DNA from 3 places in the Noviherbaspirillum sp. FW303-A3 genome. Region 3 is predicted to be linked to each of the others. Evidence: riboswitches for the same ligand, from Rfam matches in the RefSeq annotation. Region 3 holds a riboswitch; each other region holds the start of a gene.
The links. Region 3 has a riboswitch for cobalamin ahead of AC3WOY_RS20515 (TonB-dependent receptor domain-containing protein). Riboswitches for the same ligand answer to the same signal wherever they lie in the genome.

Region 1: linked by a shared signal. The riboswitch ahead of AC3WOY_RS11250 (cobaltochelatase subunit CobN) and the one ahead of AC3WOY_RS20515 (TonB-dependent receptor domain-containing protein) in region 3 are both predicted to bind cobalamin.
Region 2: linked by a shared signal. The riboswitch ahead of bluB (5,6-dimethylbenzimidazole synthase) and the one ahead of AC3WOY_RS20515 (TonB-dependent receptor domain-containing protein) in region 3 are both predicted to bind cobalamin.

Annotation. Positions count from the first base shown of each region.
Region 1 is NZ_JBYTAZ010000001.1:2,295,101-2,299,571, reverse strand. Features, by position in the region: gene AC3WOY_RS11265 (methyl-accepting chemotaxis protein) at 1-782, shown strand, start outside; gene AC3WOY_RS11260 (bacteriohemerythrin) at 867-1,340, opposite strand; gene AC3WOY_RS11255 (mandelate racemase/muconate lactonizing enzyme family protein) at 1,632-2,753, shown strand; cobalamin riboswitch at 2,835-3,038, shown strand; gene AC3WOY_RS11250 (cobaltochelatase subunit CobN) at 3,145-4,471, shown strand, end outside.
Region 2 is NZ_JBYTAZ010000001.1:5,202,678-5,207,148, reverse strand. Features, by position in the region: gene AC3WOY_RS24875 (chemotaxis protein CheW) at 360-842, shown strand; gene AC3WOY_RS24870 (methyl-accepting chemotaxis protein) at 893-2,596, shown strand; cobalamin riboswitch at 2,719-2,894, shown strand; gene bluB (5,6-dimethylbenzimidazole synthase) at 2,936-3,697, shown strand; gene AC3WOY_RS24860 (class I adenylate-forming enzyme family protein) at 3,767-4,471, opposite strand, start outside.
Region 3 is NZ_JBYTAZ010000001.1:4,269,226-4,273,696, reverse strand. Features, by position in the region: gene AC3WOY_RS20515 (TonB-dependent receptor domain-containing protein) at 1-1,816, opposite strand, end outside; cobalamin riboswitch at 1,951-2,192, opposite strand; gene AC3WOY_RS20510 (histidine phosphatase family protein) at 2,224-2,796, opposite strand; gene AC3WOY_RS20505 (adenosylcobinamide-GDP ribazoletransferase) at 2,796-3,596, opposite strand; gene cobT (nicotinate-nucleotide--dimethylbenzimidazole phosphoribosyltransferase) at 3,601-4,471, opposite strand, start outside.

The DNA.
Region 1 (4,471 bases), 2.0 Mb from region 3:
AACAGCAGGCCAGCTCGCTGGAGGAAACGGCGGCGTCGATGGAAGAGCTGGGCTCGCAGGTGAAGCAGAACGCCGACAGTGCGCGCGAAGCCAACCAGCTCGCGCAGGACGCGAGCGCGATCGCGGTCAAGGGCGGCGGCATCGTCGACGAAGTGGTATCGACGATGAAGGGCATCAACGAAGCCTCGCACAAGATTTCGGAAATCATCGGCGTGATCGACGGCATTGCGTTCCAGACCAACATCCTCGCGCTCAATGCGGCGGTGGAAGCGGCGCGGGCCGGCGAACAAGGGCGCGGCTTCGCGGTGGTGGCGGCGGAAGTGCGCTCGCTGGCGCAGCGTTCGGCGCAGGCGGCCCGCGAGATCAAGACGCTGATCGGCGCCAGCGTGGAGCGCGTGGAGCAGGGCACGGTACTGGTGGACCAGGCCGGCAGCACGATGCAGGAAATCGTGGCGAGCATTCGCCGCGTGACGGACATCATGAGCGAGATCAGCGCGGCCAGCAACGAGCAGAGCATCGGCGTGTCGCAGGTGGGCGAGGCGATCTCGCAGATGGACGAGGTCACGCAGCAGAACGCGGCGCTGGTCGAGGAAATGGCGGCCGCCGCCGAGAACCTGAAGAAGGAAGCCGAGGAACTGGTACAGGCCGTATCGGTGTTCCACGTGAGCGATGACGGGCTGCGCCAGAATGCGCCGATGCTCGCGCTTCCGGCGGCGGAACCGGCGCGCGCCTATCCTGCATTGCCGGGGAAAAGCAAGACTGCCCTGCGTTTGCGGCGCTGACAGCCGCCCGGGGCGGCGATGATGAAACCGTCCCGGATTACTTCCTGACGATCCTGATGATGATGGCGGCCGCACCCATGACGGTCAGTGCCGCGGACACTTCGGAATAGCCGGCGACGGATGCTGCGTCGCCGGCACTTCGCGCAATGCGATCGCGACCTGTGCATCGGACGTCAGGATGTGACGGGCCAGCCACCGGTCGAGGAAGACTTCAAGTTCGCCGGCAAGACCTTCGCGTCCGCTGTAAGCCTCACGCTGCAGGTTGCGAAGACGGTACGAAATGAGCTCATGCTCGAACCGGTGATCCTCCAGTCCGGGAAACCTCGCTGCTTTCATCAAGGCTTCCTCGCGCGCGAAATGCGTCAGGGTATAGTCCATCAATTCCACCATCACCTCACGCACCAGCAAGTCTTTGCGTGCTTCCCGAATGCCGGCATGGAGCCGGTCCGCAATCTCGAACATGCGTCGGTGGTCGGCGTCGATCTGCGCGTGGCCGACGAGCAGGATGTCGGACCAGGCAATGATCGGCCGGAGGGATGAGGAGTGAAGATCTTGCACGGTAGGGGACGGATGTCATTTTTGGGGCATTAAAGCATCGGCGCACACTTCATTCATCCCATGAATATGGGGTGCCTTCGCGCCAATCGGGTACCTGCTGGAACATGTTTGAAAAAGGGTGATCCAGGTCAAGAAATACGGCGCATCAATTGGTTGATGCATGGAAACTATGCCGCTTGTTCCGTCTGATCAATGCTGTTTTTGTAATTTCCAGGTGCGCGTATACACTGAAAATCGCGCGCGACGGGTCAGCACGCGTTTCAATCATGCTGTACTGGAATAGGGGCTTCCATGAGCACAGCCGCCAGCACGAAGATCGCCACAATCGAAGCCATTCCGTTGCGTATCCCGTTTACCGCAGGAGGCCGGTCGGATACCGGCGCCTGGGGCGGCAAGGACCTGAAAACGGTCGATTCCCTGGTCGTGAAAGTCACCACGGAGCAGGGGCTGGTCGGCTGGGGAGAAAGTTTCGGCTTCACTGCAGTCCCGGCGGTGAAGGCCGCAGTTGACCGGATCATCGCGCCGCTTTGCATCGGCCGCGATTGCTCGCTGATTGAGAAGCTCATGCATGAGCTTCAGGTGACGCTGCACATCTTCGGGCGCAGCGGCGCCATCATGTTCGGTTTGTCCGCGCTGGATATTGCGCTATGGGATTTGGCAGGCAAGATCGCTGGCCAATCCGTGCATCAGCTGCTCGGCGGCAGCGACACGGACAGCCTGCCCTGCTATGCCAGCCTGATCCGCTACTCGGACCCCGAACTGGTGCGGGAAAATGTCCGTCGCGCATTGAACGATGGCTACCGGTATCTCAAGCTGCATGAAGTGGCGATTGGCTGCGTCGACGCCGCGCGCCAGGCAGCCGGGGACGATATCGAGATCACCCTCGACGTGAACTGTCCGTGGACGGTGCGGGAAGCGCTCGATATGGCCGGCAGACTGCGGCCCTATCACTTGCGCTGGCTCGAAGAGCCGGTATGGCCTCCCGAAAATGTCGCCGGCCTTGCACGCGTGCGCCGCGAAGGCGGCATTCCTGTTGCTGCCGGCGAGAATGCATCGACCCTGATGGAATTCCAGCACCTGCTGCAAGCGGAGGCCGTCGATTTCGTGCAGCCGAGTCCGGCAAAGATGGGCGGCATCACCGAATTGCGCAAGGTATTCGCATTGGCCAGCGCACACAACACGACCGTCATGGTGCACACGTTCTATGACGGTCCCGGACTGCTCGCCAGCGTGCATGCGAGCGCCGCACTGGGCGGTCCCAATGCGCTGGTCGAGTGGCGCTACTTCGACCTGGAGGCGCAGCTGTACGGCGACGCCATCATCCCCAAGCGCGGCGCCATCGAGGTGCCGCAGGGGCCCGGGCTTGGCATTGAGCCGGATCAGGATGTCATTCGCGATTACCGCATGACCTGACGCGGCAGCGGGTGAACGAGGGGGTATTGCTGATCCTGTCCACGTCTCCACACCCTGCGCGGGCATCGCGTAATGTTGCGTTATACTGCCGTCACTTTAGGTGACTTGCTCCTTGTTTGCGAGCGAGTGAAACGGGAAGCCGGTGACTCTGAGCGATCAGGCATTCCGGCGCAGCCCCCGCTGCTGTAAGCCTGACGACTCCGAAAACACCACTGTGCATTGGCATGGGAAGGTCGGGGAAGGATGAAGGCGAGCCAGAAGACCGGCCTGAAGCATAGCCGCACCAATCCCCGGGGTGATGGGAAAGGTTTCATTGATGTCTGCCGTCCGGCAGGCTCGCGTGAGCTTTTTTCTCCTGGCCTGGTGCCTTTCAGTACACCGTCAGAAGAATATGCCGGCCCGCTCAACCGACTTTCATTTCGCCCGCTATCTGGTCTGCGCCATCCTTCTTGCCGCAGGCGCGCAGAGCTGGGCCGCAACCTTGTTCGGAGTGGTAACCGAACGTGCGGCGCCAAACGCCATCGAAGCCGCACACCGTCACCTCGCAAGTCACCCCGATGATCGCATCGTGCTGCGCACGCCAGCGCAACTGATGGCCGCGAGCGACAGGCAGCTCGGCCAATGGATAGGACAGGCTGACAGCGTGCTCGCGGCCGCTGTTTTCGGCGACCCGGCGCGTCGTCTGAAGGATGCCCTGGAGCGCCATGCACGCCCGCACACTGCCGTGCTCGCCATGAATGGGGAATCCAGCTTGAACCTGATGAGCCGCAACCTCGGTGCGGATCGCTCCGGAAGCCTGGGCAACTTCCCCGCCGATACATTGTTCCAGCTGGCACAGGAAAACCCGCCCGTATCGGCCTTGCATGCAGCCGGCGCCCACCCGACAGCCCGCCGGTGGCTGGCCGCCCGCCAAGTTTGGCAGGCCTGGGGCAGCGAAAACATGGCGGCGCTGTTTGCTCATCTGCTCGACCCGCGGCAGTCGTTGCCGGTCCCGAAGCCGGAGCCGGCGTTGCGCATGCGCGTCGGCGGCAAAGAGTTCAGTGACACATCGGCGAGGAGCGCAGGGGCATCCCTTGGATTAGGCCCGATGCACAGCGTCGTGGTCTTGGACCTCGCCAACATGGATGCCGGCACGCCCGCTGCGCTCTGCCAACGCATCGAACAGCGCGGCCTGCCGTGCGTGCAGATCCTGACCCGTTGGGGAACGGCATCGCGCGATGTGCTGGAACGCTTGCCCGAGCTGATTGCACCGGCACGGCCCGCTGCGCTGATCGTATTGCAGGACTTCGTCGTAGGCGCCGCCGAAGGGCGGGAAGCGGTGATCGACGCCTTCAAGAAACTCGATGTACCCGTTTTCAAGGCCATCCGTCTGACTGAACGCAACGCAACCCAGTGGCGTCTGTCGCCGGACGGACTGCCTGCCGACTCCGTTCAGTATCGTGTTGCCCTGCCTGAATTGCAGGGTATCGGCCAGCCCGTCGTCGTCTCGGCGCTCGGCAGAAGCCGGCTGGATCGCGTGACGGGCATCGAGACACGCCCGCCCGTCGCACTGGATGCGGAAATCAACCTCCTCTCGGCGCGTGTCCATCGCTGGCTGACGCTGCGCGGCAAGGCAAATCGCGACAAGCGTATTGCCATCATCTATTACAACCATCCGCCTGGCCGCCAGAACATTGGCGCCGACAACCTCGACGTACCTGCTTCCTTGTTCGACATGC
Region 2 (4,471 bases), 930 kb from region 3:
AAACTGGCACGGATTCCACCATAAACATGAGAGGCAATCCTCCACTTCGTACGATTTAATTTTCCCGTGGAAATTGAATCGGGAGCCGGAGACATGCAAGACGTCAGAATCTGCGTCAGGGTACTTCGCAATACAAGACCGGCATCCCGTATCGGGAGTCCTCATCCACATCCGTACAACGCTGCAAAAGGAAATCCAGCGGCGCCCCTCCCTCTCGGGAATCACCTTTTTCCACCGGCAATTACCTGCTGAACGCGCTCGTTGTCAATGCACGGCAACCGTGCGTGTTTTTGCGTTCCCTCTAATTTCGCCAGACCGTAAAACGTCCCATTGCTGTTTCAAATTAACAAGGAGGAGACATGAGCAGCGACACTCAAAGCAGCAACGAAAACGAAGTCCTGTCGTTCAGGCTGGGCAAGGAAGAGTACGCAATCGGCATCCTCAAGGTACAGGAAATTCGCGGCTATGAGGCCGTCACCACCATCGCCAATGCACCGGATTTCATCAAGGGGGTGATCAACCTGCGCGGCATCATCGTCCCGATCATCGACATGCGCATCCGCTTCAATGTGGGCACGATCACGTACGATCAGTTCACGGTCGTCATCATTCTCAATATCGACACACGTGTCATCGGCATTGTCGTCGACAGCGTATCGGATGTCGTCGCACTCTCGCCTGACGATGTCAAGCCGGCGCCGGAAATGGGCACCGCGCTCGACAGCAACTACCTCAAGGGGCTGGCCACGATCGGGGAACGGATGCTCATCCTCCTCGACATCGACAAAGTGGTCAATGACGAAGTGCTCGGCCTTGGCACGGCCCTTCGTCACGCAGCCTGATAACCGCGTTCCAATCACCTCGACAGGGAGATATCGTGAATCTTTCCAAGATGAAGGTCAGCCACCGCCTCGGCCTCGGTTTCGGCATCGTGCTCGTCATGCTCGCATTTATCGCCGCGCTCGGCATACTCCGGATGCGGCAGATAGATGATCGCGTCGACGAAATCGTCAACGACAACGTGTACAAGATGGGACTCCTGCAGGATATGTCGGAGGCCGTCCACGTGGTTTCGCGCATCACCCGGACCGTCGTCCTGCTTCAGGATGCGGCCACTATCGAAACGGAAATCGCCAAGATCGTCGAAATGCGCAAGAAATACGACGACGCCGCGGCGGCACTGGACAAGACGCCCGCAAGCGAAACCGGCAAGGGATTCCGGACGCGTATCAGTACAGCCATGCAGACCGCACGCCCGCTCAATCAAAAAGTCATTGAACTGGCGAAAGAGAACAAGGATGCCGAAGCAACGCAATTCCTGATGGAGACCGCTGCGCCGGCTACCCGGAAATGGCAGGAGGCGCTGGACGAAAATATCAACTTCCAGAAGCAAAACAACACGAAGGACGCCCAGGCCGCCGACGAAGCCTATGAGAGCGCGCGATTCTGGATGCTCCTGCTGTCCGCCCTCGCGCTCGTGGCCGGCATTTCTGCTGCGGTGACCATTACACGCGGGCTTGTCAGGCAATTGGGCGGCGAGCCGGCCTACGCCACCGAGATCGCCAACCGCATCGCAAGCGGCGACCTGACAGTCAATGTTTCTCTGCGCAAGGATGACAATACGAGCATGCTGTCCGCAATGAAAGCAATGCGCGACAGCCTCTCCAATATCGTCCAGGAAGTACGCAAGGGAACGGAATCCATCGCCTCGGCCTCCAGCCAGATCGCGACCGGCAACCTCGACCTCTCCTCACGCACTGAAGAACAGGCAAGCTCGCTGGAAGAAACTGCCTCGTCGATGGAAGAGCTGACCTCCACGGTGAAGCAGAACGCCGACAATGCCCAGCAGGCGAACCAGCTCGCGATGTCCGCCTCCGAGGTGGCAAGCAAGGGCGGAGCGGTCGTTTCGCAAGTCGTCGATACGATGGGTTCGATCAATGAGTCGGCAAAGAAGATCGTCGACATCATCGGCGTCATCGACGGCATCGCCTTCCAGACCAATATCCTTGCGCTGAATGCCGCAGTGGAAGCGGCCCGCGCCGGCGAACAGGGCCGCGGCTTCGCGGTAGTCGCCGCCGAAGTGCGCAACCTGGCGCAGCGTTCCGCCTCGGCCGCCAAGGAAATCAAGGCGCTGATCGACGACTCCGTCGAGAAGGTGGATACCGGATCGCGGCTGGTGGACCAGGCCGGCACGACGATGACCGAGATTGTCGACAGCGTCAAACGCGTGACGGACATCATGGGCGAGATCATGGCGGCCAGCACCGAGCAGACGGCCGGCATCGAGCAGATCAACCAGGCCATCTCGCAGATGGATGAAGTCACACAGCAGAATGCATCGCTGGTGGAAGAAGCGGCTGCAGCGTCCGAATCCCTGCGCGAACAATCCGCATCGCTTGCGGGTGTCGTCAGCGTGTTCAAGGTCGCGGGCGGCGTCCCGTCCGATCAACCGGCAGTCCGGGAGATGCGCGCTCCCGCAAAGCACCTGGGCCGCAAGACCACCTCCAGCACGGCCGTCGCCGCGCAACGCCGTACGGAACCCCGCCAGCTGGTCGCACTGAAGACCGGGACAAATGATGAATGGGATGAGTTCTGACGCCGTCAAGCGGCATTGAAAGCAGCCAGCCGGACAAGCCGGCTGGATTCCTTGGTCAAATCCACTCCGTATTGCCCTCGTGTCATATGTGTAATAGCATTCGGCCCGCCGCGGACATATGCTGCGGCAGATTTTCTTCAGGTGCCCGCAAGGGAGAATCGGGAAGGCGGTGCGATTCCGCCACGTGCCCAACGCTGTGAGGAGGACGGGCAGAGCTGAATGCCACTGGCGCGAGTCGGGAAGGCGCTCTGCACGGATGAATCCGAGTCAGAAGACCGGCCTGAAGATCGACAGCGGCTGCAAGGCCCGGCAGCCGATACTTTTCCTGAAGGGGAATCCATGGAAAACCAGACCATCCAGACCGAACACCAATTTTCCGATGCGGCCCGTGCCGCAGTTTATCAGGCCATTTTCAGCCGCCGGGACGTGCGTGGGCAATTTTTGCCCGATCCCGTTCCCGACGAGGTTTTAAGCCGGGTATTGATGGCAGCGCACCATGCTCCTTCGGTGGGCTTCATGCAGCCCTGGAATTTTCTGCTGGTCCGCTCGCAGGAGGTGAAGCAAAGGGTCCACGACGTATTCAAGAAGGCCAATGACGAAGCTTCGCAGATGTTCGACGGTAACAAGCGCGACATCTACAGCAGCCTCAAGCTCGAAGGCATCCTCGAGTCGCCGGTCAACCTTTGCATCACCTGCGATCGCGAGCGCACTGGCCCCGTTGTGGTGGGGCGCACCCATATCCGGACCATGGATCTCTATAGCAGTGTCTGTGCCGTGCAAAATCTATGGCTGGCCGCCCGCGCAGAAGGCCTGGGGGTGGGCTGGGTGAGCATCTTCAACCAGGACGACTTGCAGGATGCACTCGGCATCCCCCGTAGCATTACCCCGGTCGCCTACCTCTGTCTCGGCTATGTCAGTCATTTCTACCAAAAACCGGAACTGGAAAGCGCAGGTTGGTTGCCCAGGCTGCCCATAGACCAGCTGGTGTATTTCGATCAGTGGGCCCAGAAGCCAAAAGCCGACGAAACGCTAATCGATCACTTGCGCCAACAGCAGGCGACCATTGAAGTACGCGGCAATAATGGGCCGGGGCTGAAATAGCCTTTCCGGCATGGCAGGTTGGGCTGCAAAGCCCGACCTTCTGAACATGCGACCTAACTCGCGACGGCTTCATGCCAGGTTATTTGCTTGCGCGGCGCCCTGAATGCTTTCCGAGAGCCGCGTGCGCAACTCCGTCTTCAGCACTTTTCCGTAGTTGTTCTTCGGCAGCTGCCCCACAAGCAGGTAACGTTTCGGCCGCTTGAAGCGCGCGATCTGTTCCAGGCAGTGCCGGTCCAGTAACTCCTCTGTGACTTCCGCGCCGGCGGACGGAACAACAAAGGCCACCACCACCTCGCCCCATTCCGGATCGGGCGCACCGACAACGGCCGCCTCGGCCACGCCCGGGCAAGTCAGCAGCACCTCCTCCACTTCGCGCGGATAGATATTGGAGCCCCCGCTGATGATGAGGTCCTTGCTGCGGTCTTTCAGCGTGAGGAAACCGTCCGCATCCAGGCACCCGACATCCCCGGTAAACAGCCAGCCATCGCGAATGGCGGCGGCTGTCGCGGCGTCATTGCGCCAGTAGCCGGCCATGACGCTGTCGCCCTTGACCAGCACTTCGCCGACGTCTCCTGCGGGCAGGTCGCGCCCGTTCTCGTCAGTGACGCGGACCTGCACGGGCGCCTGCGCAATGCCGACCGAGGCAATTCGTTCGAGATAGCGAGGATGGCCGGAATCCGCGAGGTGACGGCGCGACAGTGCGGTGGCGACCATCGGCGTTTCGCCCTGCCCGTAGATCTGCACGAAGCGCGGCCCCATCACGCGCAGCGCCCG
Region 3 (4,471 bases):
AGCCGGCGGTGTTGTAGAGGCGGGTCAGCTCATAGGTCTTGTCGAGCACATTGTTCCAGCGTGCAAACAGGTTCCAGTCCTTCGAAAGGTCGTATCCCGCGTAGAGGTTAAGCAAACCGTAGCCGCCCATGCGATTGCGGTTGTTCGCGTCATCGAAACGATCGCCGGAAAAGACAAGTTCGCCGCCGGAAACCAACGGTCCGGACTTGTAATCCACTGCCAGCGTGCCGTGCTTTTTCGCGCGGCGCGCAAGCTGGCGACCCGTCGTTTCGTCCTTGGGATCCTGCAGGTCGAGCGAGGTACGAACGGTAAAGTTGCCCATGCTGCGACTGGCGCCGAACGACAGGCCTTCCAACAGCGCCTTGTTGACGTTATATGCGCAACCGAAGGGATGCGTGGCGGCTTCCACCGGACAAACAGGCGTATTTACGAGCAGGTCGGTGAGTCGGTTGCGGTAATAAACCGCGCTGTATTGCGCCTTGCCGTCTTCGTAATAGACGCCGACTTCCGCATTGCGCCCTTTCTCCGGACGGTTGTTGGCAAACCCGAATCCCGGAAAATACAATTCATTGAAGGTCGGCGCGCGGAAGCTGGTGCCTGCGCTTGCATTGACCCGCAGTGCACTTGTAATGCGATAGCCGTAGGACAGGCTGCCAGTCGTCCGTGAACCGAACTGCGAATTGTCATCGTTGCGCAGGCTGACTGCACCAAGATGCGCGCCGCGCCGCATCTGGTATGCGGCGGCGATCGAGTTCGTCGTACGTTCACGGGTCAGGGCAGACTCGCTTGAGTCAACCTCTTCGTTGCGATGTTCGGCGATGACCTGGATCACATCCGTCTTGCCGATGGCGAAGTTGTTCTGCCAGCTGATGCTCTTCTGGGTCGTGTCGTACACCGGATTGCCAAAGGACGCGACGCTGGAGCTGTAGTCGTTCGACTGCGAAAGCTGCACATGGCTGTCCCAGTTGGGAAGGATTTTGTTCTTTGCAAAGACACTATAGGTCGCCACTTCATAACGCGAGCGGTCGTCCATCCTCGGACCGGAATCGAATTGCGTCTTGAGCAGGTTACGCAGGAAAGTGGCTCCGACTTCATGACCTTGCGCAAGCGCATAGCTGAACTGTCCGCTCGCGCTGCTGCTACGATGGCCGTCACGATCCCTATTGAAAGAAAAATTCCCCGGCTTGGTCGCCGAGAAGCCGTCGGAACGCTCATGGGCCGCGCGGATCGCGTAGCGGAAACCTTCGCTGGAACCGGACACGCCTGCTTCGGCGCTGCGCGTGCCGTAGGTGCCTGCGCCGACAGAGGCACTCGGTGCCGGCGCGCCGTCACCCTGCTTCGTGAAAATCTGGATCACGCCGCCAACGGCATCGGCGCCGTACATGGTGCTCAACGGGCCGTAAACGATTTCCACGCGGTCGATCTGGGACAAGGGAATCGCATTCCAGCTCGCGCCGCCGCTGGTGGCTGAACCGACGCGTACGCCGTCAATCAGCACAATGTTCTGCTTGTTGTCGGTCCCGCGAATAAACACGGACGACTGGGTGCCCGGCCCGCCGTTGCGGGAGATCTCGATGCCGCGCTGGCGCTGCAGCACATCGGCGATAGAGGTGCCGCCCGACTTGGCGATTTCCTCAGCGGTAATGACAACGTTGTCGGCCAGGACTTCCCTGGCGATCTGGGGAGAACGTGTCGCGGTGACGACGACGGAATCGAGTTTCTTTTCCTGCGCGTAGGAGGAAACGGAAAATGCCGCGGAAACGGCGACAGCCATCGCAAGCGGTTTGCCTGCGCGCAGAAGAACGGGTGATGTCATGACAAGGTTCCAGAGAAAGACAACCAGCCCGCTTCCCCGCAGGCTGGATGAACAGAAGTCCGGACAGGTTTGTCGATCAGGAAACGAAACACGCCGCAAGGCATGCCGCTCGCATCGCGAAGATCCCCGTCCGCACACTTCCACCTGTTCTGGCCGGTATCCGGGCTGACAAGGCGAAGCGGCCGACCTTCCCATGCAGGCTGCACAGTGGCTTTGAAGGACGCTTGTCAATGAGGAATGCGCTGACGAGGCATTCCGGGTGACGCTTGTTTACCGTTGCGGGGGCAGCACACGTTAGCTTGCTGGCAAGCCTCGTGTTTCCCGTTTAACTGCGCGCATGAACATGCGCGCGGGCACCAAAACCTGCACATTTTAAGGCTTGCAATACAGACCGACAAGAAAAAGAGTCACTTGCCGTGATTGTTATTTATTTGGCAATCGACTGCAGTCAATTCGCCATAGGCGATGCGGTTCGGAATGCGGGCGGCAAGGGTCACCATCTCTTCCGGCGAGTTGCATTGTGTAGCGGCATGCAGCAGGCGTATCGTGCCGGCGTGAGCGACAACAATTGCGGCATTTGCCCGCTGTACGCACAGTTCGTCATGGAATGCGCGCACACGCCTCGCCACATCGAGCAGGCATTCTCCGCCGCCGGGTCGATAATGCGTCAGGTCGGCTGCCCATGCATCGACCTCGGTTCGAGGAATGTCATTCCAGGCCTGCATTTCCCACGCCCCGAAATGCATTTCAGCGAGGCGCGCATCGAATACAGGTTCGCCGCGGCCAAGCGCAAGTCTTGATGCAAGGTGACGGCAACGTTTCAAGGGACTGGAAAAGACGCCTGCACCTGCGGGCAAAGCAGGAACGAGTTGCGCCAGCACTAGATTCTGATGCTCTTCCTCGACCGGCAAATCGGTGCTGCCGTAACAGATGCCTTCTTGCACGACCGGCCGCGCGTGCCTGATAAGGTAGAGGCGCATTACCTTGCCGCGACGGCGAGCACGCCGAGATAGAACGCGACTTCGCTCAACTGCTGGATCGCTCCGAGGCAATCGCCGGTGTAACCGCCCAAGCGCCGAACGCATTTGCGCGCCAGCCACCATGCCGACAATGCAGCCGCGGCCGTACCTGCGACAAGAGCGCGCCAGGAAAGAAATCCGGTCGACACGACCAGCATCAATACTGCGAGGACCGTCACCACGGCGACGGCGAATTCGGCATTGGACATGCGCTGTGCCAGCGGCTTGGATTTCCCTTCCTGCTTGACGTAATCCAGCTTCCAGATCAGCACCGTCGATGCAAGGCGGGAGAGCGGATGCGCAAGCAGCAGCGACGCAATGGCGGCCTTCGCCGGCAATCCTGACAAGGTTACGCATTTGACCGCAAGCAGCAGGCCGATGCCGATCGCACCGTATGCACCGATGCGCGAATCGGTCATGATTTCGAGGACGCGCTGTTTCGTGACGCCGCCGCCCAAGCCATCGCAGGTGTCGGCAAAGCCGTCCTCGTGAAATGCGCCGGTGAGATAGATGCCGGCCGCCATGGACACCAGGACTGCAACCACCGGCGGCCACACCATCTGCGCCAGCGCGTACATCGCAGATGCGACCACACCCACCACTACGCCTACCGCCGGAAAATAGCGGCTCGCCTGATGCAGCCAGTCCGCCTCGAACCCGACCCAGCGCGGGATCGGCAGGCGCGTGAAAAACTGCAGCGCAATAAAGAACAGGCGCACCTGGTGAACGGCGCGCCCGACGGCTGGCGTGGACGATTGCATCGCCTTACTTGTCCGCCGAACTGACCTGCGCGGACTCGAAGGTCGCCATTTCGCGCAGGAAGTTGACCGCGGCATGGAGCAGCGGTATCGCCAGCGCGCATCCGCTGCCTTCGCCGAGGCGCAGCCCGAGCTGGAGCAGCGGACGGACGCCGAAATGCTCCAGCATGTGCCGGTGGCCGCGTTCGTCGGAACAATGCGAAAACACGCAATAGTCGAGGATCGCGGGTTGCAGGCGCGCGGCAACCAGCAAGGCGCTGGTCACGATGAAGCCGTCGATCATCAGTACCATGCGGCGTTCCGCTGCGCCCAGCATGGCGCCCGCCATCATCGCGATTTCAAAGCCGCCGAACGTGGCAAGGATATCCATCGGCTCGTTGACGACGGCATACCGCGCCACTGCCTGCTCGATGACACGCCGCTTGTGTTCGACGCCGTCCTGCGAAAGCCCGGCGCCGGCGCCGACGCATCCGGCGACGGGCACGCCGGTCAGCTTGTGCATCAAGGCGGCTGCCGCGCTTGTATTCCCGATGCCCATTTCGCCGAAGCCCACGACATTGCCCTGCAGTGTCGCCGCCAAGGCATGGCCATGGCGCAGCGCCATCGCACACTGGTCCGCGGTCATGGCCGGTTCGACGCGGAAATTGCGCGTCCCGTTGGCCACCTTCCTGTCGATCAATCCGTCACGAAAACCGAAGTCGTGGTTGACCCCGGCGTCGATCACATGCAGCGCACAGCCGTTCTGGCGTGCGAAGACGTTGATCGCCGCCCCCTCCGCAAGGAAATTTTCCACCATCTGCCAGGTGACGCTTTGCGGATACGGGGATACGTTTTCCGCCACGATGCCGTGGTCGCCGGCGAATACCAGGATGGCGGGG